Regions from separate parts of the Mesorhizobium sp. CA12 genome, predicted to be linked through region 1. Evidence: riboswitches for the same ligand, from Rfam matches in the RefSeq annotation. Region 1 holds a riboswitch; each other region holds the start of a gene.

The links. A riboswitch is a leader RNA that binds a small molecule or an ion and turns the genes downstream of it on or off. The one in region 1 is predicted to bind cobalamin.
Region 2: linked by a shared signal. The riboswitch ahead of LB520_RS18390 (CbtB domain-containing protein) and the one ahead of bluB (5,6-dimethylbenzimidazole synthase) in region 1 are both predicted to bind cobalamin.
Region 3: linked by a shared signal. The riboswitch ahead of LB520_RS00875 (DUF1636 family protein) and the one ahead of bluB (5,6-dimethylbenzimidazole synthase) in region 1 are both predicted to bind cobalamin.

What each region holds. Positions count from the first base shown of each region.
Region 1 covers NZ_JAIUHT010000006.1:105,713-112,697, reverse strand. The annotation lists gene LB520_RS12445 (pirin family protein) at 1-711, opposite strand, end outside; gene LB520_RS12440 (DUF2277 domain-containing protein) at 721-987, opposite strand; gene LB520_RS12435 (exodeoxyribonuclease VII small subunit) at 1,172-1,423, opposite strand; gene LB520_RS12430 (histone deacetylase family protein) at 1,427-2,353, opposite strand; cobalamin riboswitch at 2,469-2,647, shown strand; gene bluB (5,6-dimethylbenzimidazole synthase) at 2,690-3,424, shown strand; gene LB520_RS12420 (hypothetical protein) at 3,430-4,413, opposite strand; gene LB520_RS12415 (TetR/AcrR family transcriptional regulator) at 4,545-5,138, opposite strand; gene LB520_RS12410 (MFS transporter) at 5,259-6,479, shown strand; gene ribB (3,4-dihydroxy-2-butanone-4-phosphate synthase) at 6,814-6,985, opposite strand, start outside.
Region 2 covers NZ_JAIUHT010000010.1:181,334-188,318, forward strand. The annotation lists gene LB520_RS18365 (metal-sensing transcriptional repressor) at 304-561, shown strand; gene LB520_RS18370 (cation diffusion facilitator family transporter) at 569-1,876, shown strand; gene LB520_RS18375 (dienelactone hydrolase family protein) at 1,948-2,595, shown strand; gene LB520_RS18380 (hypothetical protein) at 2,610-3,089, opposite strand; gene LB520_RS18385 (CbtA family protein) at 3,342-4,082, opposite strand; gene LB520_RS18390 (CbtB domain-containing protein) at 4,245-4,454, opposite strand; adenosylcobalamin (AdoCbl) riboswitch at 4,446-4,595, opposite strand; gene LB520_RS18395 (histidine phosphatase family protein) at 4,679-5,251, shown strand; gene LB520_RS18400 (hypothetical protein) at 5,926-6,294, opposite strand; gene LB520_RS18405 (PilZ domain-containing protein) at 6,648-6,920, shown strand; gene LB520_RS18410 (methyltransferase family protein) at 6,924-6,985, opposite strand, start outside.
Region 3 covers NZ_JAIUHT010000001.1:184,366-191,350, reverse strand. The annotation lists gene LB520_RS00895 (NADH-quinone oxidoreductase subunit C) at 1-474, opposite strand, end outside; gene LB520_RS00890 (NuoB/complex I 20 kDa subunit family protein) at 479-1,060, opposite strand; gene LB520_RS00885 (NADH-quinone oxidoreductase subunit A) at 1,051-1,416, opposite strand; gene LB520_RS00880 (winged helix-turn-helix domain-containing protein) at 1,748-2,947, shown strand; cobalamin riboswitch at 3,457-3,660, shown strand; gene LB520_RS00875 (DUF1636 family protein) at 3,700-4,131, shown strand; gene cobW (cobalamin biosynthesis protein CobW) at 4,128-5,165, shown strand; gene cobN (cobaltochelatase subunit CobN) at 5,182-6,985, shown strand, end outside.

The DNA of each region.
Region 1 (6,985 bases):
CTTGAACACCAGGAGCCGCTCGGCCGGGAAAACATCGCCAGCGATCGAGACATCGCCCTCCAGCGTGTAGATGGCGCGCTCCTCGGCATCGGCCGGAATCTTCACGCTGGCACCGGCGGCCAGCCTGAGGTCGGCGTAGAGCGTGTCGGAAGCGGTCGCCACGGGCGAGCGAAGGCCTGAGAACGCACCGATCACGATGCGGCCGCTGACACCCTCGGCATCGATCTGCGGCAGGCGGGCCACCGACGTGTTCGCGAACACCGGAGCGATCTCCTCCTTGCCGTCGGGCAGCGCCAGCCAGGTCTGCAGGCCGGAGACCGACATCGGCGCGCCGCGCAATTCCTGCGGCGTGCGCTCGGAATGAACGATACCGCGCCCGGCAGTCATCAAATTTACGTCGCCCGGCGCGATCACCATTTCGGTGCCGAGCGAATCGCGATGCCTGATCCTGCCGTCGAACAGATAGGTGACGGTGGAAAGCCCGATATGCGGATGCGGACGCACGTCGAGCGCATGGCCGGCGCGCAGGATTGCAGGGCCCATGCGGTCGAAGAAGATGAACGGCCCGACCAGCCGGCGTTTTGCCGTCGGGAGAGCGCGGCGCACCTCGAAGCCGCCGATGTCCTTGGCGTTCGGAACGACCATCAGCTCGATCTGGTCGCAGGCGAAGGCATCGCCGGGTTCAGGATCGTTTCCCGGAAAGAAGCTCATGTCGGATCCTCAGGCGAAACGCAGCGCCGACCTGGCCTTCGCCTTGGCAGCTTCTTCCTCGCGGTTGCGCGGTTCCTGATTGGTTTCGAGCGAATCGATCAATTCGCGCGCGACAGCGGCGATCGCCTCGACGGCATGGTAAAAGGCATGCTCGTTGCGCTTGGACGGCTTGGTCGAGCCGCTAAGCTTGCGCACGAATTGCAGCGCTGCGTCATGCACTTCGTCATTGGTCGCCGGCGGCTCGAAATTGGCCAAGGTCTTGATGTTGCGGCACATGGCTTGAACTCCTTACCTGCTTTCTTTGCCCTTACCCGGTCTGAGATCATCCGCTGAGGTGTTGAGATTCAGGTCAGGCCGAGCCGAAAATGGTGGTTTCCGAGAACCGGAGCGGAGCGTACTTGAAGTACGTGAGCACCGGAAGTTGCCATTTGCAGGCCGGCCTCACCTGAATATCAACACCTCAGTCGGCGTCCAGCGGTTCAGTTCCCATCGGCTTGCCGTCGCGCGACAGCCTGATCTTCTCGACCTTGTCCTCGGCCGCTTTCAGCAGCCGGTCGCAATGCGCCTTCAGCGCCTCGCCGCGCTCATAGATCTTGATCGACTGGTCGAGCGGGACGTCGCCGCGCTCAAGATCATCGACGATCTTCTCCAGCGCGTCGAGCGCCTGTTCGAAGCTCATCGCCTTGACGTCCTCATTGCCTTCCAATGCCATACCCTATCCCTTCATCAGCCGCCCGACATGGGCGGCGACTGAAAATGCCAGTCCCTGCAGATCGTAGCCGCCTTCCAGCAGGCTGACGAGCCTGTTGGAGCTGTGGCGCCCGGCGCGCTCCATCAACTGGCCGGTCGCCCAATCGAAATCGTCCTCGGTCAGGTTGATCTCGGCCAACGGGTCGCGATGGTGCGCATCGAAGCCGGCGGAAATGATGATCAGGTCTGGCGCGAACGCGTCGATCGAGGGCAGCACGCGCGACAGGAAGGCGTCGCGGAAGAGATCGCTCCCGGTCTGCGGCGCCAGCGGCGCGTTGACGATGTTGCCGGCGCCAGTCTCGTTCTTCCCGCCGGTGCCCGGGTAAAGCGGCATCTGGTGCGTCGAGCAATAGAGCACCGATGGGTCGTCCCAGAAGATGTCTTGCGTGCCATTGCCATGATGAACGTCCCAGTCGACGATGGCGACACGCTCGGCCTGGTGCTTCTTCTGCGCGTAACGGGCGGCGATCGCCGCCGTGTTGAATAGGCAGAAGCCCATTGCCGTGGTCTTTTCGGCATGATGTCCAGGCGGACGCGCTGCGACGAAGACGTTTGCCGCACGGCCCTCGAAGACGTCGTCCACCGCCGCGTTGGCACCGCCGATCGCCGTCACCACGGCCTGCCAGCTTTTCGGGCTGGCGCTGGTATCGGCATCGATCGACACGATCCCGCTCTCAGGGATCGCCCCGCGCACGCGCTCGACGAACTCCTCCGGGTGCGCATAGAGGATGGTTTTCTCGTCGCCTTCCGGCGCCTTGACGCGGTCGAGCGCCGAAAACGCCTCGTCGTCGAGCACGCGCTCGATGGCGCGCAGGCGGTCGGGCCGCTCGGGATGGCCGGGCGGCGTAAGGTGTTCGAGGAAGATCGGGTGCGTATAGAGACGGGTGGCCATGGCGCCTAATCTAGGGACCTGGCGGCCGAATGACCATGTTTGGCAGGCCGAATGGCTGGGGAAATCGCGTCTTGCCGTGTCGCTAACGCCATTGGCGCGGCCCAAGCTTCGCTGTAAGGTCGCATCGCTGCCAGGTGCCCGCGACGCGGGAGAATCGGGAACACGGTTGAACTCCGTGGCGTGCCCAACACTGTAAGGGGGACCGCGCCGGCACACGCCACTGTCGAAGACGGGAAGGCGCCGGATGCGGGACGATCCCGAGCCAGAAGACCGGCCCGGCAGACATGGTTTTCCGCTTGGTCAGGCGGGGGACTGCTTGTCGCAAGGGGAAAAGCGATGACGGCAGCAGCGATCGCCGCGAGCGGCGACGACTTTGACCAATTGGCACGCGACGCGGTCTACCGGGCCATGTTCACCAGGCGCGACGTGCGCAGCCATTTCGTCCCCGACGATCTCGATGACAATGTGCTGGCCCGGCTCATCACCGCCGCGCATCACGCCCCGTCGGTCGGCTATATGCAGCCGTGGAATTTCATCGTCATCCGCGACGCCGAGCGGCGCAGACAAGTGCGCGACCTGTTCCTCGCCGCGCGCGAGCAGGAGTTGCCGGCGATCGAGGCGGAACGGCAGGCGCTCTACCGCAAGCTGAAACTCGAGGGCATCTGCGAAAGCGCGCTCAACCTGTGCATCACCTGCGACCGGCAGCGCTCGAAGGACTCGCCTCTCGGACGCTGGCACAATCCGGAGATGGATCTCTACAGCACAGTCTGCGCGGTGCAGAATTTCTGGCTGGCGGCGCGGGCGGAGGGTGTCGGCGTCGGTTGGGTAAGCATCATCGAGACCGAAGCGCTGAAGCGGCTTCTCGCGATCCCGGAGCATGTCACGCCGATCGCCTATCTGTGCGTCGGCCGCGTCTCGGCCTTCGCGCCGAAGCCGGACCTTGAAGCGCATGGCTGGGGCAAGCGCCTGCCGCTGCCCGAACTGGTCATGAGCGAGACTTTTCGCGGCGCCGGCGAAGCGCCGCTTAAATCGGCAATCGCAAAGCTCGGCGCCGGGCCGTCGAAACCCTGACCTGATCAAGCCGCTCGGGGCGTGTCCCAACGCGAGCCGCCGCCGAAAGAGCCCAGCGCCTTGTCGCGCAGTTCCCTGAATTTGGACGAGGTCTCCGCGAGCCGCCGGTCCCATTCGGGATTGGGCGCCTGGCCTTCGATGGCTTCGAAATAGACCTGCATCAGCGAGGCGATGGCGAAGGGCTCAATGAAGGCTGCCTTGAAGGCCCAGGCAAAGACGATGGCCAGCACGAAAGCCCAGCCGGCAAGCTGGCCCGGCATGACCCACAGAATGGCGGCCGCAGGCGCTAGCATCAACAGGAAGATGACGAAGGACACGCCCCACATGATCGCCGCCAGCCAGACGGCGTTCTTGACCATGTGCTTGCCGTTCTGCGCGTAGAGCACCACGCCTTGCCGCGCCGTCTCGAAAGGCGAGCTCGAATTGATGCGGATGTTGTAGCCGAGGATGATCTCGTCGACATAGGTCAGCGACAGGCGGATCACCGTGTTGATGAAGCTGACGATGCCGCTCAGGCCCGGAATGGGCAGGAAGGCGGCGATGCCGCCGATCAGGCCGGTGATGGCTCGGATGGCGCCCTTGACCAGCTGGTCGACGACGAAAAGGATGTTGGCCTCGGCAAAACGCTGGGTGACCACTTCCTTCGCGTAGGCGATCTGGCCCTGGCCGTCGGGGACATCTTGGCCGTCGATCAGATGCACCATGACGGCGATATGGCCCGCTTTCAACACATAGAGGATGTATTCGCGGATCCAGTAGACGGCGATCGAGACGACCCCGAAGCCGACCACGCCACCCCACAGCGCGAAGGACATCGGGCCGTCGGGATCGGTGGAGATGTGGCCGACGCCGTAGCCGACGCTAGCGCCGGTACCGGTCGCCATGATGTAGGCGACCGTGATGCCGAAATAGACGATCATGCGAAAGACGATGAACGGCCATGTCCGCATCATGATCGACACGGACCGGCCAATGCTGAAGTCCCACATGGCCCCGACTCCCCATATCCTAAGAGTTGGCGGAGGAGGATGCGCTTGCCCCGGCGATTGTCAATCGCGGCAGGGTTGCGCCGGCCCGAAACCGGTGCACAAGCCGGTGGCTCGGTTACCCGAGCGTGCCGTCAAGGCTTCTTGCGCAAGCCTTCGAGCAACTGCTTGAAGGCCGCGATCGCTTTTTTCGAGGTCGCCTCGGGGTCCGTCGAATTGGCGATGCGCTGCGCGGCCTGGCTGCTGGCGCCATTGATCAGCCGTGAGGTCGTCTCGGGATCAAGCTCCGGAACGACCTCGCCCTCTTCCTGCAGCCTGGTCAGATGGTTGGTCATCGAGGCGGTGCAGGCGCTGGCATTCGGCCACTGCGCGGGGTCGCCGAGCACCGCCGGGCCGTCGCGGAACATGATGCGCTGGATTTCCGGCTCCAGCGCCATCTCGATATAGGTGGTGCATTCGTCGACGAAATGCTGCCAGCGGGTCGGCGCTTTCGAAGCCACCTCGTTCACCCGCACAGCCATTTCGCCGTCGATCTCGGCGATCACCGCCTGCAGCAGTCCCTTCTTGTCGCCGAAATGATGGTAGAGCGCGCCGCGCGTGAGGCCGGCCGACGCGGTGAAATCGTCCATCGAGGCCTCGGCATAGCCGATCGTGCCGAAAGCATGGCGAGCGGCTGCGATCAGCTTGGCGCGCGTCTCGGCGATCATCTCCTTGCGCGGTCTGTGCATGGTTCTGGCCCTATTCACATACGCCTCGTATGCCAATTGACATACGTGGCGTATGAACTATCTCACGGTCATACGCAGCGTATGTAATTTTAGTGTGCACCGTTGTCGAGGAGCAGGATCATGCGAAACCCTTATTCGGACATCTTTCGGGCTCCCGGCACGAAAGGCTTTGCCGCGGCGGCTTTCATCGCGCGCGTGCCGATCGCCATGGCCCCGATCGGCATCGTGGCGATGCTGTCGCAGACGCATGGCGAATACTGGCTGGCCGGCGCCGTCTCGGCGACCTATGCGCTGGTCAACGCGTTTCTTTCGCCGCAAGTGTCGCGGCTGGTGGACCGGCGCGGCCAGACGGCGATCGCAGCACCCATGACGCTCGTCTCGGTGCTTGCCTTCGCGACATTGATCGTCGCGGCCAACCAGCACTGGCCTATCTGGACGTTGTTCAGCTCGGCACTACTTGCCGCCGCAATGCCCAGCATCCCGGCGCTGGTCAGGGCGCGCTGGACCGAGATCTTCCGCGACCGGCCGGAGCTCAACACGGCGTTCGCCTTCGAATCGGCCGCCGACGAGCTGGTCTATGTCGCCGGCGCCTCGCTGTCGGTGGGCTTGAGCGCCGCGCTCTTCCCGGAAGCCGGCATGGTCGTCAGCACGTTGCTGCTTGCGCTCGGCTCGGCGGCATTCCTGCTGCAGCGCTCGTCCGAGCCGCCGGTCCGCCCGGCGGAACATGGCGCGGCCGCGTCGGCGATCCGGCTGCGGCCGGTGCAGATCATCACCTTCGCACTGATCTTCGTCGGCGCGACCTTCGCCACGACGGAAGTGACGACGGTGGCGATCACCAAAGAGCTTGGCCAACCTGAGGCGGCGAGCCTCGTCATCGGCGTCTATGCGCTGGGATCCTTCGTGCTCGGCGTCATCGTCGGCGCGCTCAGCCTCAAGGCGCCGCTGCAGCGGCAATTGGCGGTCGCGGTCACCGTGATCGCGCTCACCACCTTGCCGCTCCTCTTCGTTGACACGGTGCCGACTCTGGCGCTGGCGGTGTTCGTCAGCGGCGTCGCGATCTCGCCGACCTTCATCACCGCCTTCGGCCTGATCGAGCGCCACGTGCCGCCGGCGATGCTCACCGAAGGCGTCACCTGGGTGACGACCGGCATCGGCATCGGCATGGCGCTGGGTTCCTTCGCCGCCGGCTGGATGGTCGACACTTTCGGTCCGCAGAACGGGTTTTGGGTTTCGGTCGCGGCCGGCGCCATCGCGCTCGTCACCGTGTTCGCCGGTCAATGCCGGTTGGCGACGGACGATTGCGATGTGGACAGGGGCGAGGCGGTGGTTCCGGCGGAGTGATCGAACGAAGCGTCCAGCACTCGTTTCGCCAGCGTTCGGAATTGGCCGAGACCCTCGCGACTTCGTCATCCACGGGCGGAGCGACGCGAAGCGGAGCGCAGACCCGAGGATCCATTCCGTGACCTTGATCATAGAGCGCAGCGGAGCAGAATTCTGAACCGTCGCGGCGCTTCGAGGTCACGGAATGGATCCTCGGGTCTGCGCGCGTCGCTTCGCTCCTTGCTCCGCCCGAGGATGACGACGTCCCGGAGGCTTCCGCCAATCGCCTGCGTCGCGGAGGCTCCATCAATCAGACTGCCGCTAGGACCTCTGGCGCGTCAGGTCCTTCGACGGACTACAGAATCTCGGTCTTGGCGATATGGATGCCAAATCCTTCAAGACCGACATAGTGGCGCTCGCGCGAGGCGATCAGGTTGATCGAGGAGATGCCCAGGTCCCTGAGAATCTGGGCGCCAAGGCCGATCTCGCGCCATTCGTTCTCGCGGCGGCGGGCTTCTTCGTGGTCC
Region 2 (6,985 bases), on a different contig from region 1:
CGCGCGGTCTGGCCGCCAGAGCCGCCTGGCCCCCACGGTAGGTGGCGGCAGCCGCTAAAATAAACGGCAAACCAAGCATTTGGTTGCCGCGGGGCTGCCGCTCGCCGCAGCCGGTTGATCACATGAAATCGGGATTTCGCGGCAGAGACTGCCCCGCGGGCCAAGGACCTGCTGCGTCGCGAGCATCTGCCAGCGGGCACGCTCGGCTGGGCGGCGAGTCCAGCCCTGCCGCGGGCTAGCCTCGAGAGTTCGAGGCGTATTGTCTGTTGGCAATATCCTACCCAGGGGGATAGGATATTTGCCATGACGATACACAGCTCCCATCCCGATATCATCGCCCGGCTCAAGCGAGCGCATGGCCATCTCGCCGCCGTGCTCACCATGTTCGAGCGGGGTCGGTCCTGTCTTGACCTCGCGCAACAGCTCCACGCCGTCGAAAGCGCGGTCGGCAATGCCAAGCGCGAGCTGATCCACGACCATATGGAGCATTGCCTTGTCGAAGGCGGCGAACCGACCAGGGACACGCTCAAAGAGCTGAAGCAGCTCACCAAATATCTATGAGGCGGCGATGTGGGAAAAAGCGCTCGACTGGTTCGGCTTCGGTGCGCACGGACATCATGGCGGCCACGGCCATGACCATACTCATGGCGTGATCGACGCGACCATCGCCACCACAGACCGCGGCATCTGGGCGATCAAGTGGTCGTTCGTGATTCTCGCGGTCACGGCCGCGCTGCAGATCGTCGTCGTGATGCTCTCGGGCAGCGTGGCCCTGCTTGCCGACACCATTCACAACGTCGCCGACGCGACCACCGCCATCCCGCTTTGGATCGCTTTTGTGCTCATGCGCCGCAAACCGACCAGGACCTTCACCTACGGCCTCGGCCGGGTCGAGGATCTCGCTGGCATCATCATCGTGCTCATCATCCTGGCCAGCGCGCTGGTGGCCGGATACGAGGCGATCAATCGCCTGTTCAACCCGCAGCCGGTGCATTTCCTTGGCTGGTTGGCCGTCGCCGGCATCATCGGTTTCCTCGGCAATGAAGCGGTGGCGGTTTTTCGCATCCGCGTCGGTCGCCAGATCAACAGCGCGGCGCTGGTTGCCGACGGCTATCACGCCCGCACCGACGGCCTCACCAGCCTTGCCGTCGTTGCCGGCGCGGCCGGCGTCTGGCTCGGCCTTCCGCTCGCCGATCCGGTCATCGGCCTGCTCATCACCGTCACCATTTTCGCTATCGTCTGGCAATCGGCGCGCTCGGTACTGACCCGCATGCTGGATGGCGTCGAGCCCGGCCTCGTTGACCAGATTCACCATGCTGCCGACCATGTCGCCGGGATCGAGAAGGTAGCCGACGTCAAGGCCCGTTGGCTCGGCCACAAGCTGCATGTCGATGTTACGATCGCCGTCAATGACGGCCTGCTGCTTGCCGCCGCGAACAACATCGCCGCATCGCTCAAGGCCGAGCTCTTCGCGCACATCCCGGCGCTCGACGTCGCCACGGTGCACTTTGCCGAGTTGGAGACGGAGGCCGGCCACCATCATGCGCCGGATCCGTTCCTTGTCGACGGCAAGCTAGCCAGCGGGCTGCTCGAAATCGTCGACACGCCGCAGGGCGAGCGCATGCGGCTGCGCCTGTCGCGTCACGCCGAGGGCCTGCGGGCGAACGTCGCTATTGAAAGGGCGGACGGTGCGGTCGAAAGCCTGCCGCTGTCTCCGGTCGGCGGCGACCATCATTATCTGCAGAGCCTGGTCGCGCCGACCGAACCGCATGAATTCAGCGCCAGGCTGCAACTGGCGGCCGGTCCCGACACCGAGGATTTGCCCTTCGCCATGGCCGAACCGCAAGGTCACCATCACGAGCGCGCGCATGGATGATGTGACGGCGAAGGCTTCGGAAAGGGCATGGCTGGTGGTGGGGATTCGATAAGCCGGATAAAAGACGATCATTGCCCGAGCTCAACGCGATCGGCCAGGCGACGCCGAAGGGAAAGCGGATGGCTGCTATTGTACTCTTTCACTCGGCGCTGGGCCTTCGGGCGGTGGAGCATCAAGCTGCTGAGCGCATGCGAAACACGGGGTACGATGTTGTGACGCCGGACCTCTACGCAGGGCTGACTGCGGCATCGGTCGACGACGGGCTTGACTTGATGAGCCATGTTGGGTGGGAAACCATCTGCGACCGCGCCAGGGTGGCGCTCCTCCAGACTTCTCCAGACGCGGTGCTCGCTGGCCATTCCATGGGAGCTGGCGTGATCAGTGCCGTTTGGTCAGAACGAGTCGCTGCCGCCGGCATTGTGCTGCTGCATGGCCTTGCTGATATTCCCAGCAATGTTCGCCGACACGTCCCGGTCGCGGTCCACGTCGCCGACCCAGATGCATTTGCTCAGCCAGAACAAGTTGCCGACTGGTCGGCGTCGGCGAAGCGCTGCCACGTCAGGGCAGAAATTTTCACCTATCCGGGGATCGGCCATTTCTACACCGATCAAGCGCTGCCGGATTACGATGCGTCCGCAGCCGAGCTGACATGGTTGCGCGTTCAGGCTTTCCTGAAAACGATCGCACGCAAGACCGGGAGCGGTTCGGTGATTCCGTGAAACGCTGAACCGTTCTAAGCAGCGCCGGCTCGCGGAGCGGGTGAACGGAAAATCGACCATGCGGCGGCGCCGAACGCCGCCACCATGGCGAGGATCACCGCAAGGCTCGGCAAGTGGAAGAAGATGTCGCGCCATCTGGGCTCGACGACCGCGCCGGTGCTGAAGGCCTCGCCGCTATACTGGCACAGGATCCACGACGCGCCGCTACGCACCATCTCGGCATCGATGTCCGAGATCAGCGCCTTCGCCTCGCGCCCGGCCGCGGGCATCATCGCCATATGGGCGAGCAGCGCCTTGGCGGTGGCGAGATAGGCGTGGCTGCATTCGTTGAACGGGCTTTCCTCGTCGCCGAGGCTGCCCGGCATCAGGCCCCAGAGGCAATAGGTGAATTGCAGATTGCCGTGATTGTAGAGCCGCCGGAAGGTCGGGTCGGTCGCGGTCTGGCGCTGGGCGAGGTCGAGGATCTCGCCGCGATAGCGCGCGATGACGGCCATCTGGCCGTGGGTCAGGCTGGGGATCTGGATGCCGGGAGGGGGCGGGGCCGAGGATCCGCCATGCGCTTGCGCGGATGTGGCGGCCAGAAATGCGAGCAGCGCCGCAACCGAGCAATTCCAGGAAACGTGTGCGGCGGTTTTCCGTCCGGAATTGCGAGAAAACGAAAGACCAAACTGGCTCTGCGGTCGTACCGACCGTTGAGCCGCGTTGGCCGCCAGGGCGCAGAACCGTGGCGGCCAACGCATCGGATTTCAGGCGAAGCGGCGTGCCGGGCCGCGCTGGTCGCGCACCGCGACCACGCGTTCGGCAACCGCGCCGAAGCCGAGCCCGACGACGGTCCACAGCACCAGCTGGATGCCGAGCGAGGCGACGCGGAATTGCCACAGCACCGTCGCCGAGAAGTTCTCCGGCACCTCGTTGATGTCGGGCAGCGCCGCCTTCACCAAAGCGAAGACGACGAGGAAGGCGAGGCCCGCGACGATCGAGGCGTTCCAGGCGCCGAGCCGGTTCCACAGCCGCTGCGCCAGGCCGACCGCCGCTATCATAGCCGCGATCGAGACGACGATCATGATGAAGAACAACTCGGTGCGGTAGCCGATGGTCTCGGCGTTGCCCACCGCCGGCGGGCTGGCCGGGTATTTGAGGCCGGGCACCACGATCACGGCCAGGAAGCCGAGCGCCGCGATCAGCGCCGAGGTGCCGCGCGGTCCGAGCGAGCCCAGCCGGCCATAGGCGTAGGCGAAGACCAGCGAGAACAGCCCGCCAAGCGCGGCGCCATAGATCAGCACGCCGGTTGCCAGGCCGATGCCGGCTTGCGTGGTGCGGCTGACCATCTCGGGCTCCGGCGCCCCGCCGGCGGCCTGGGCCTGCTGTTCCTCGAAGGCGATCGCCTTGTCGACCTGCGGCTCGCCATAGACGCGGGCGAAGGCGAACGCCAGAATCCCGGCGACCAGCCCGACAAGCATGCCGCGCAGCAAAAGTTTTCCAACCATGTCACCAATCCCTCCAAGCAATTCCAGGAAAAGTGCGTAGCGGTTTTCCGTCCGGAATTGCGTTAAGCCAACCAAGCAATTCCAGGAAAAGTGCGCAGCGGTTTTCCGTCCGGAATTGCGTTGGATCAGAATCGAAAGCGGGTTCAGCGATGCTGAACCGCTTTAGTGGCAGGGGAAGCCGAGCAGGTGGCGGCCGTCATGCACGAACTCGTGCACATAGGTGCCGCGGATCAGCGAGGTCGCGCCTTCTTCCGCGCCGACGAAATAGATCGCCAGCATCAAAAGCAGCCCGCCGAGGACGGCCCAGGGCAGAAGCTCGCGGACCGGAATCGCAACCGGGCCGTAGCTGGGGGCGAAGGTGGTGTCGGACATATTGACCTCCCTTGGGATACTGCGTCCCGTTGATCGAGTGCTGCGGAATAAGGCCTGACTTTCGGCTGGTGCCGATCACAGTGGCGCGACCGTGCCGGACTCGCACCGGCTTCCAATCCCGTATAGCATTAAGACACTTGTCAGTACTTCGTTCGCCTGTCAACGACATGTAATGGCGGCACGACTTCGTGAGGCCTGTTTTTCGCTGGGGCACGGAGTTTTTCATGCTTGTCCGCCTGACGATGATCGCAAGCGGAGCGACGGCCGGCATGCGCAAGGGCCGCTTTCCGAACGATGAGCCGCCGGAGCCGCGCGCCCTCGATCGCGCCGGCGCGCTGGCCGCTTCGCTGCGTCGCGCCGACCGTGTCTGGACAAGCCCGGCGCTGGCCGCGCGGCGGACGGCCGAGGCGCTCGGCCTTGACGCGGCGATCGAGCCGCTGCTTGCCGAGCAGGATTTCGCACACTGGGCCGGCAAAAGTTTCGAGGAGGTGCAGGCCGAGGATCCGGAAGGCATGGCGGCCTGGTTCGCCGACGCAGACGCGGCGCCCCATGGGGGTGAATCGCTCGCCGACGTCGCCCGGCGGGGTGCTGCGCTGATGGAGCGGCTGGCCGGCGAAAGCGGTCACATCGTCACGGTAACGCATGCCGTGCCGATCCGCGCCGCCATGGCGCATGTGCTCGGCGCGCCGCTTTCCTCAGTCTGGAAGATCGACATCGAGCCGCTGTCGCTCACCGAGTTCCGCAGCGACGGCCGCCGCTGGGTGCTGCGCGCGAGCGGCATCACTGTCGCCGGCTGAACAGTCGGGGACTATTAGCCCCCGCGCGCGAACGGCACGATACGCAGCCAGCAGACGGTCAGGGAAACGGTCGACGCGACGGTGAGGCGGCGCCGATCCGAAGGCTAAAAGTCCGGTTTAACATCGGGCAATTTTATATCGGACTGATAGAACCAGCGTCTCGTCCACTCAAAGGGCCCCTCACAAATTGCCTTTAGCGGTCTATAATTCGGTGATTCAACCCAAATGTTACAGCGATACCACTGCCCGTCGCTTTTGAGCGTCTTGTCAAATTGAAAGACAATTGTCTGGACTCTGCCTATCGTGGCGTTGTAGAGGCGATGACAATTACTGTTAATCAGTGACCCATCTTCGTTTTTCGGCACGGCTTGCTTCGGGGGGATTCTCTTTGCGATCCACCGTCCGTAGGGTTTGTCTCGTGAATACTCCATGTCGGCGGTGTAGATCAGTTCCCGATGAACAAACTGGGCATGGTCACCAAATCTATGGAACCGGGATGTCATCTGAATAAGCGGAAGCTTAATGATCCGCTCATTCGCTTCCTGGAGGGGCGTGCATTCAGCATTCTGTTCTTCTGGACGTAAATTAGACCCTTGGGAGGCCACACATGTCACGGGAGGGCAGATCAGGCAGGCGGAAAGAACGGCAACACCAAAGATTCTGCTCATCACGTTCTACCGGTAGAGGTGTGGGTATCTGGCCTTCTCAGCCTGGCAATTGCTCCCTCTCTGAGCCGCTATAGCAAATGCTCTTTCATAGGTACGTATAGCCTTCTTGAACTTAGAGGACTTGGGCGTCAGGTGTTTGTCTATCCCATCGTACAAGAGGACAGGAACAGCTATCATAGCTTTTCCATCTTCATTTAGCCTCAGCGCCGGGCATTTTTTCATCACACCGACGAGGTTGCCGGCGATTGTAGCGGCCAAATTTAACTTGGTGTCGGGCAGTCCTGCCAGATACTCGATGTTTGAGTTCGCGGCCCAAGCAGCCGAACACGCGAACGAAATTTCTACGAATGTCGCGAAAGCGAACCTAAGTTTCATTATCTCCACCCCCAGCTTTAATGAGCGAAGCACGTTTGAGCTCGTATTAGTAGCCGAAGACAAGCCATCGCGTTCCATATCCACAAGCGGGTTAGATTTTCGCGTCGCGCCCCCTATCATTGCCCCAATCGATAGATTGGAGCAGCTATGCTGCGCTGGTGCGCTCGTTCAACTCCGTCATGGTAACAACGAGCGCATGCAACAAGGCAACCGACGCTGCTTCGGGAAAGCTACAACAGCCGTCAGGCCCGACTGGCCTGATCGTTTCAGCAATCGCTAACGGAACGGAAACGCCTCGCTGCTATCGTGCTGCCCCATGGCAAGGAGGACCTTGCCTGAGGAGCCCGCCGGATATGGCCAATTTTCCCGAGATCGAACGCCGTCTTCATGCGCGCGAATTCGTGCTCAAGGAAGCCACGATCATCGCCGCCGGCGTCAGGATCGGCTGCTCGGTCAGAAATCAGCACGAGCAGGGCGCGGAATTGCGCGTCGGTGCCAATGTGGAGATTCCGGACCGCTTTCTGCTCGAGGTCCCGGCCGACGATACGGCCTATCGCGCTTTGGTGCGGTGGCGGCGCAACGACCGCGTCGGCGTGGCGCTCTACAGCAACGCGCCAAAGGACTGATGCTCAAAAATAGCGGCGCACGCTCGCCCTGTAGGCGCGGTAGGGTTCGCCGAACTTGCGTTCCA
Region 3 (6,985 bases), on a different contig from region 1:
GTAGCGCACCTCGACGAAACCGGTCAGCGGGAAATCCTTGCGCAGCGGATGCCCCTCGAAACCATAGTCGGTGAGAATGCGGCGCAGGTCCGGATGGCCCGAGAACAGCACGCCGTAAAGGTCGTAGGTCTCGCGCTCGAACCAGTCGGCACCCGGATAGACGCCGGTCAGCGACGGCACCAGCGTCTCCTCGTCGGCCTGGACCTTGAGCCTGATGCGGACATTCTGCTTCGGCGACAATAGGTGATAGACGACGTCGAAGCGCCTGGCGCGCGACGGGTAGTCCGCTCCGCAGACATCGATGATCGAGATGAACTGGCAGCGCGGATCGTCGCGCAGGAAGGTCGCGACCTCGATCAGGTTGCCCGGTTCAACCGCAACCGTCAGCTCACCATAGGCAAGCACGGCTTCGCCGATGCGGCCGGAGAGCTTCTCGCCGAGATAGGTGGAGAGTTCGTTCAACGCCAGGGTCATCGGCTCACCGTTCGATCGTGCCGGTGCGGCGGATCTTCTTCTGCAGAAGGAGAATGCCGTAGAGCAGCGCCTCCGCGCTCGGCGGGCAGCCGGGCACATAAATGTCGACCGGCACGACGCGGTCGCAGCCGCGCACCACCGAATAGGAATAGTGGTAGTAGCCGCCGCCATTGGCGCAGGAGCCCATCGAGATGACGTAGCGCGGCTCCGGCATCTGGTCGTAGACCTTGCGCAGCGCCGGCGCCATCTTGTTGGTCAGCGTGCCGGCGACGATCATGATGTCGGATTGGCGCGGGGATGCGCGCGGCGCGACGCCGAAACGCTCCGAGTCATAGCGCGGCATCGAGGTGTGGATCATTTCGACCGCGCAGCAGGCGAGGCCGAAGGTCATGAACATCAGCGAGCCGCTGCGCGCCCAGGTGATCAGCGCCTCGGTCGAGGTGACGAGAAAACCCTTGTCGGCCAGCTCATTGTTGATTTCGAGAAAGAAGGGATCGTCCTCCCCCACCGGCCTGCCGGTGTTGGGGTCGATGATGCCCTTGGGCTTCGGCGCGACAAGGGTGCCTGAACTGTCGTTCAATCCCATTCCAGCGCTCCTTTTTTCCATTCATAGGCAAAACCGATGGTCAGCACCGCCAGGAACACCATCATCGACCAGAAGCCGAGCATGCCGAGCTTCGAGAAGGACACCGCCCACGGGAACAGGAAGGCGACCTCGAGATCGAAGATGATGAACAGGATCGACACCAGGTAGAAGCGGATGTCGAACTTCATGCGGGCGTCGTCGAACGAGTTGAACCCGCATTCATAGGCGGAAAGCTTTTCCGGGTCGGGATTGCGGTAGGCCACAAGGAACGGAGCGATGATGAGCGCCAGACCGACGATCATCGCCACGGCGATGAACAGCACGATAGGCAGGTACGAACTTAGGAGTGCGCTCATGCGGCGACTTTCCTTCGGCGGGGGCAGTTCATTTTGATTACAGCAACGAACTCTAATGCGGAAGCGTGACAGATTAACCGCTGAACCGTTTTAAGGGGCCCATGCTGCAACGCGGCGAGGGTTAGCGCAGCGGTTTCGGTGACGCAAGTCAAACGTTGTTCAAATCGCGGCTCTGGACGCCTTATCGGAAGAAACTGGTCCGATCCGCTCCTGTTTGATTTCCTTCAGATTTTACTCCAGTTTCTCTCCTGACATATCTCCCGCCATTTGCCTGCTAGCATGACAGGAATCACCGGCTAAAAAATCCAACGGACGATCGGGGCGACACCTGATGAAGGACAAGATTTCGCTGGCCATGGCGAGGCGCGTCGCGCTCGGCGCGCAAGGGTTCAACGACCCTCGCCCCGCAGGAGTTCCGGATCGTCGGCACCTCGCCCGGGTGCTTTCGCGAACCGGCCTTCTGCAGATCGATTCCGTGAGCGCGGTGGTGCGGGCGCATTATATGCCGCTCTATTCGCGCCTCGGCCCCTACCCGCTTACGCTGCTCGACAATGCCGCAGTCACCCGCAAGCGCGCCGTGTTCGAATACTGGGCGCATGAGGCGTCGTTCCTGCCCGTGGAGACGTACCCGCTGATGCGCTGGCGCATGCAGCGCGCCGAGCAGGGCGACGAGATGTATCTCGGCCTGGCGAAATGGGGCCGTGAACGCAAGGAAATGATCGACGAGATATATAGAGAGGTCGCCGATCGCGGTCCGATCGCCGCGTCCGACATCGAAGGCCACAAGGGCAATGGCGGCTGGTGGGGCTGGAGCGAGGCCAAGCACGCTTTCGAATGGCTGTTCTGGGCCGGGCGCATCACCACCGCCTACCGCCGCGGCTTCGAACGCTATTACGACCTGCCCGAGCGCGTTTTGCCGCAGGCGGTCCTCGACCTGCCCGTACCCTCGGTCGAGGACGCGCATCGCGAATTGCTGCGCATTTCCGCCCGCGCCCATGGCATCGCCACCTATGGCGACCTGCGCGACTATTTTCGTCTCGCGCCGGGCGACACTAAGGATCGCATCGAGGAACTGGTCGATGCCGGCGAATTGCTGCCGGTGAAGGTCGAAGGTTGGGACAAGACCGCCTATCTCCACAAGGACGCCCGTTTCCCGCGCCGGATAGAGGCGCGCGCCCTGCTCGCCCCTTTCGATCCCGTCGTCTTCGAACGCACCAGGACGAAGAAACTCTTCGATTTCCGCTACCGCATCGAGATCTACACGCCGGCCGAGAAACGCCAATATGGCTACTACGTGCTGCCCTTCCTGCTCGGCGATCGGATCGTCGCCCGCGTCGATCTGAAAGCTGACCGCCCGGCCAGCATCTTGCGCGTCCACGCCGCCTACGCCGAGGCCGGCGCCCCACCCGAAACGGCCGCCCAGCTCTTCGACGAGTTGAAGCAGATGCAGGGCTGGCTCGGCCTGGAGGCGATCGAAGTGACGCCGGCCGGCGACCTCGGGCCGGCGCTGGCCGACATCGCGGTGTCGTAGCTGCGCGTTGACAGGGAGAGTGAACAAAAATAGAACATCCCAACTGTGGTTAGGATCGGTTGCGATGGTTTTCAGGCGCTCGATATGTCTGGTCTTGGCCTACCTGACCTTAGCGTCGCCATCATATGCGACAGGTGCTTACCGAGAGGAATGGGTAGAGGTCACGCGTCCAGTCATTTTCTGTGGCGGCCACATTGCACCCGGTATGCAGCCAAAAGAAGTGACGGCGCTTCTTCTGCGGTGGTTGGAGTTTGGAACGATCGACAAGCAGATCGCAGGCGCCTGTGGCTTATTGCCGGTAGGGCAGCGCTATATAATAGTTCATGAGCCGAAGTTCGACGCCAATCGCTTCGTCTTGATGTGGGAACCGGTTTGCCAGCACGGCTGTTCGTTAAGTATGGCGCCCGTGGCCTCACCGCCTCGCAAACTTGTGGGTCCATACCTCAAACCCATAAAGCCGCCAAAAGGCTGGTACTAAGCCAGTCGTTGACTCCAGCCCCCTGAACCCTCTAAATCCTGACCCAGACGGTCTTCTCCCGGCAAAGGGAGGAGCCAAGAGGGAATGCGGTGCGGGCCAACACCCAAATCCGCGGCTGTCCCCGCAACTGTAAGCGACGAGCCTCTGCCGAAAACCACTGGGATGTTCCCGGGAAGGCGGCATTCAGGGTGACGACCCGCGAGCCAGGAGACCTGCCGTCTGAGACTTTAAGTATCCGAATGCCCGGCGGGTTTTCCGGGCAAGGAGCATGGTTTTGGATCGCAACGGCAGTTTCCCGGCAAACAGTGCGGACATTCCGTCCGAGCCCGATGCTTTGGCTGGCGTCACCGTCATCGTCTGCTCATCCTGCCGCGACGAGACCGGGTCGGATGCGCATCCGCGCGCCGGCGCGCTGCTTGCCGAAGACACGCGTCGGGCTGCTTGCGGCGAAAAGATCGACATCCGTACCGTCGAATGCCTCGGCAACTGCAAGCGCCGGCTAAGCGCCGCGCTGCTGCGCGACGGCTGCTGGAGCTACGTCTTCGGCGATCTGAACACGACCAGCGGCGCCGATCTCGTCGCCGGCGCAAAGCTCTTCGCCACCTCGACCGATGGCCTCATCCCCTGGCGCGGCCGGCCCGATTCTCTCAAGCGCGGCCTGGTTGCCCGCATCCCTCCCCTCGACATGCTGAAGGACCGACCATGAACGCATCCGTTTCCCGCGTGCCCTGCACCGTCGTCACCGGCTTTCTCGGCGCCGGCAAGACGACGCTGATCCGCAACCTGCTCGAAAACGCCAAGGGCAAGCGGCTGGCGATCATCGTCAACGAGTTCGGCGATGTCGGCATCGATGGCGAGATCCTGAAGGGCTGCGGCGTCGACACCTGCCCGGAGGAAAACATCGTCGAGCTCGCCAATGGCTGCATCTGCTGCACCGTCGCCGACGATTTCGTGCCGGCGCTCGACCAGATCCTGTCCCGCACGCCGAAGGTCGACCACATCCTGATCGAGACCTCCGGTCTCGCTCTGCCGAAGCCCTTGGTGCAAGCCTTCCAGTGGCCGACCGTGAAGAGCCGCGTCACCGTCGACGGCGTCATCGCCGTGGTCGACGGCCCGGCGCTGGCCGACGGCCGCGTCGCTTCCGACATGGACGCGCTGAAGGCGCAGCGTGCCGCGGACGATTCGCTCGACCATGACGATCCGGTCGAGGAGGTGTTCGAGGACCAGATCGCCTGCGCCGACCTGATCATCCTGTCGAAGAGCGATTTGATGGATGCGGCGGGCTCTGAGCGCGCCAACGCCGTCATCGGCGAGCATGTGGCGCGCGCCGTGAAAGTCGTGCCGACGTCGCAGGGCAAGGTCGATCCCTCGGTGCTGCTCGGCCTCGGTCTCGCCGTCGAGGACGACATCGAGAACCGCAAGACCCATCACGACGACGAGCTCGACCACGAGCACGACGATTTCGATTCCTTCGTCCTCGACATCCCGTCGATCGCCAATCCCGACGAGCTGGCCAAGCGCGTCGCCCTTGCCGCCGAGCAGGAAAACGTGCTGCGCGTCAAAGGCTTCGTCGAGGTCGGCGGCAAGCCGATGCGGCTCCTGCTGCAGGCCGTCGGCCCGCGCGTCAACCACTATTACGACCGCGCCTGGACGGCTGAGGACGACCGCCGCTCGCGGCTCGTTGTCATCGGCCTCAAGGGGCTGAACCGCCCGGCGATCGAGCGTATCCTCGCCGGCTGAGGCAATCCGGACCGCGATGCACATCCTCGCCACCACATCCGCATCGCTCGACGATCTCGCCGAGCCGATCGACCTCAGGCAGACGCCTGCGGATGTGGTGGCGCTGTCCTTCACCGACAGCGACCTCGCCGGCCTGGCCGCCGCCTGGAAGGCGGATGCGGAGCGGCTGCCGTCGATGCGGCTTGCGGCGCTGCGCGACCTTCGCCACCCGATGTCGGTGGACCTGTGGATCGACAGCGTCGCCCGCCACGCCAGGGTCATCCTCGTCCGCATCCTCGGCGGCTATGACTGGTGGCGCTACGGCTGTGACCAGCTCGCCGCGGTGGCGCGCGAACGCGGCATCAAGCTGGCATTGCTGCCCGGCGAAAGCCATGACGAAGACCTGCGGCTGGTCGAAGGCTCGACCCTGCCGCGCGCCGAATTGGACGCCCTGCTCGGCTATTTCCGCGAAGGCGGCCCGGCCAATATGAGCGCGCTGGTGCAAAGGCTGGCGAGGCTTGCCGGGTCGGATGCGGCCGTAGCCGAACCGGTCAGCGTGCCAAAGGCGGGGTATTATCAGCCGGGAGTTGGTGTCGTCGAGAAGCTGAACCTTTTAGAGGCGGAACTCGACGTCGACAATTTCGCCGTCATCCCCATCCTCTTCTACCGCTCGATGCTGCTTGCCGCCGACGTGGCACCGATCGACGCACTCGTTGACGCCCTGTGTTCGCAAGGCCTAGCGCCTGTACCGATCTTCGTCTCCAGCCTCAAAGACCCGACATCCCTGGCCTTCGTCGAAAACGCCCTCACTTCCCTGAAACCCTCAGCCATTGTCACCGCCACCGCCTTCGCCTCCGGCGCGGAACCCGGCGCCGAAACCCTGTTCGACCGCGCCGGCGTGCCCGTCTTCCAGGTCATCGTCGCCACGACGAGGCGCGAGGTCTGGGAAAAGAACCAGCGCGGCCTGGCGCCCGCCGACCTTGCCATGCATGTGGTGCTGCCCGAGCTCGACGGCCGCATCCTGGCCGGCGCGGTCTCGTTCAAGGGCGAGGTCGAGACCGATCCGGCGCTCGCCTTCCGCGCCTTCGCCAACCGGCCCGAGCCGGACCGCATCGCGCAGGTGGCCAAGCGGATCGCGGCGTTTATACGCCTGCAGCGGACCGAGCGGGCCAAGCGCAAGCTCGCGATCCTGATCCCTGATTATCCGAGCGCGCCCGGACGTACAGGTTATGCAGTCGGGCTGGATGTGCCCTTCAGTGTGCTTGCGATGCTGCATGACCTGAAGGAACAGGGCTATGCGGTTGAGGGGATTCCGCAATCGCCGCGGGAATTGCTGGATGCGTTGGAGGTGGGCGGGCTTGGCCTCTCCTTAGGGGACTACTCTGCCTTTTCGGTCGAACTCCCGAGGGAAGCGCGCAATGCAGTAGAGGCCGCGTGGGGCAAGGCAGAAGGGATAGGTTCGCGCGAGGGGGGTGTTCAAGCGCCGACCTCGGCAACCTTCCCCTTCCGCGCCGCGACATTCGGCAACGTCACCGTGGCGCTGGCCCCCGACCGCGGCCGCTCGGCCGACCGCCGCGCCGACTATCACGACCCGACGCTGCCCCCGCGCCACGAGCTGATCGCTTTCGGCCTCTGGCTGCAGAAATCGCTCGGCGTGCATGCCATCATCCATGTCGGCGCGCATGGCACGCTCGAATGGCTGCCGGGCAAGACGGTGGCCCTCTCCGAAACCTGCTTCCCCGAGATCGTCACCGGCTCGCTGCCCATCATTTATCCCTTCATTGTCTCCAATCCGGGCGAGGCGGCGCAGGCCAAGCGCCGCATTTCGGCCGTGACCCTCG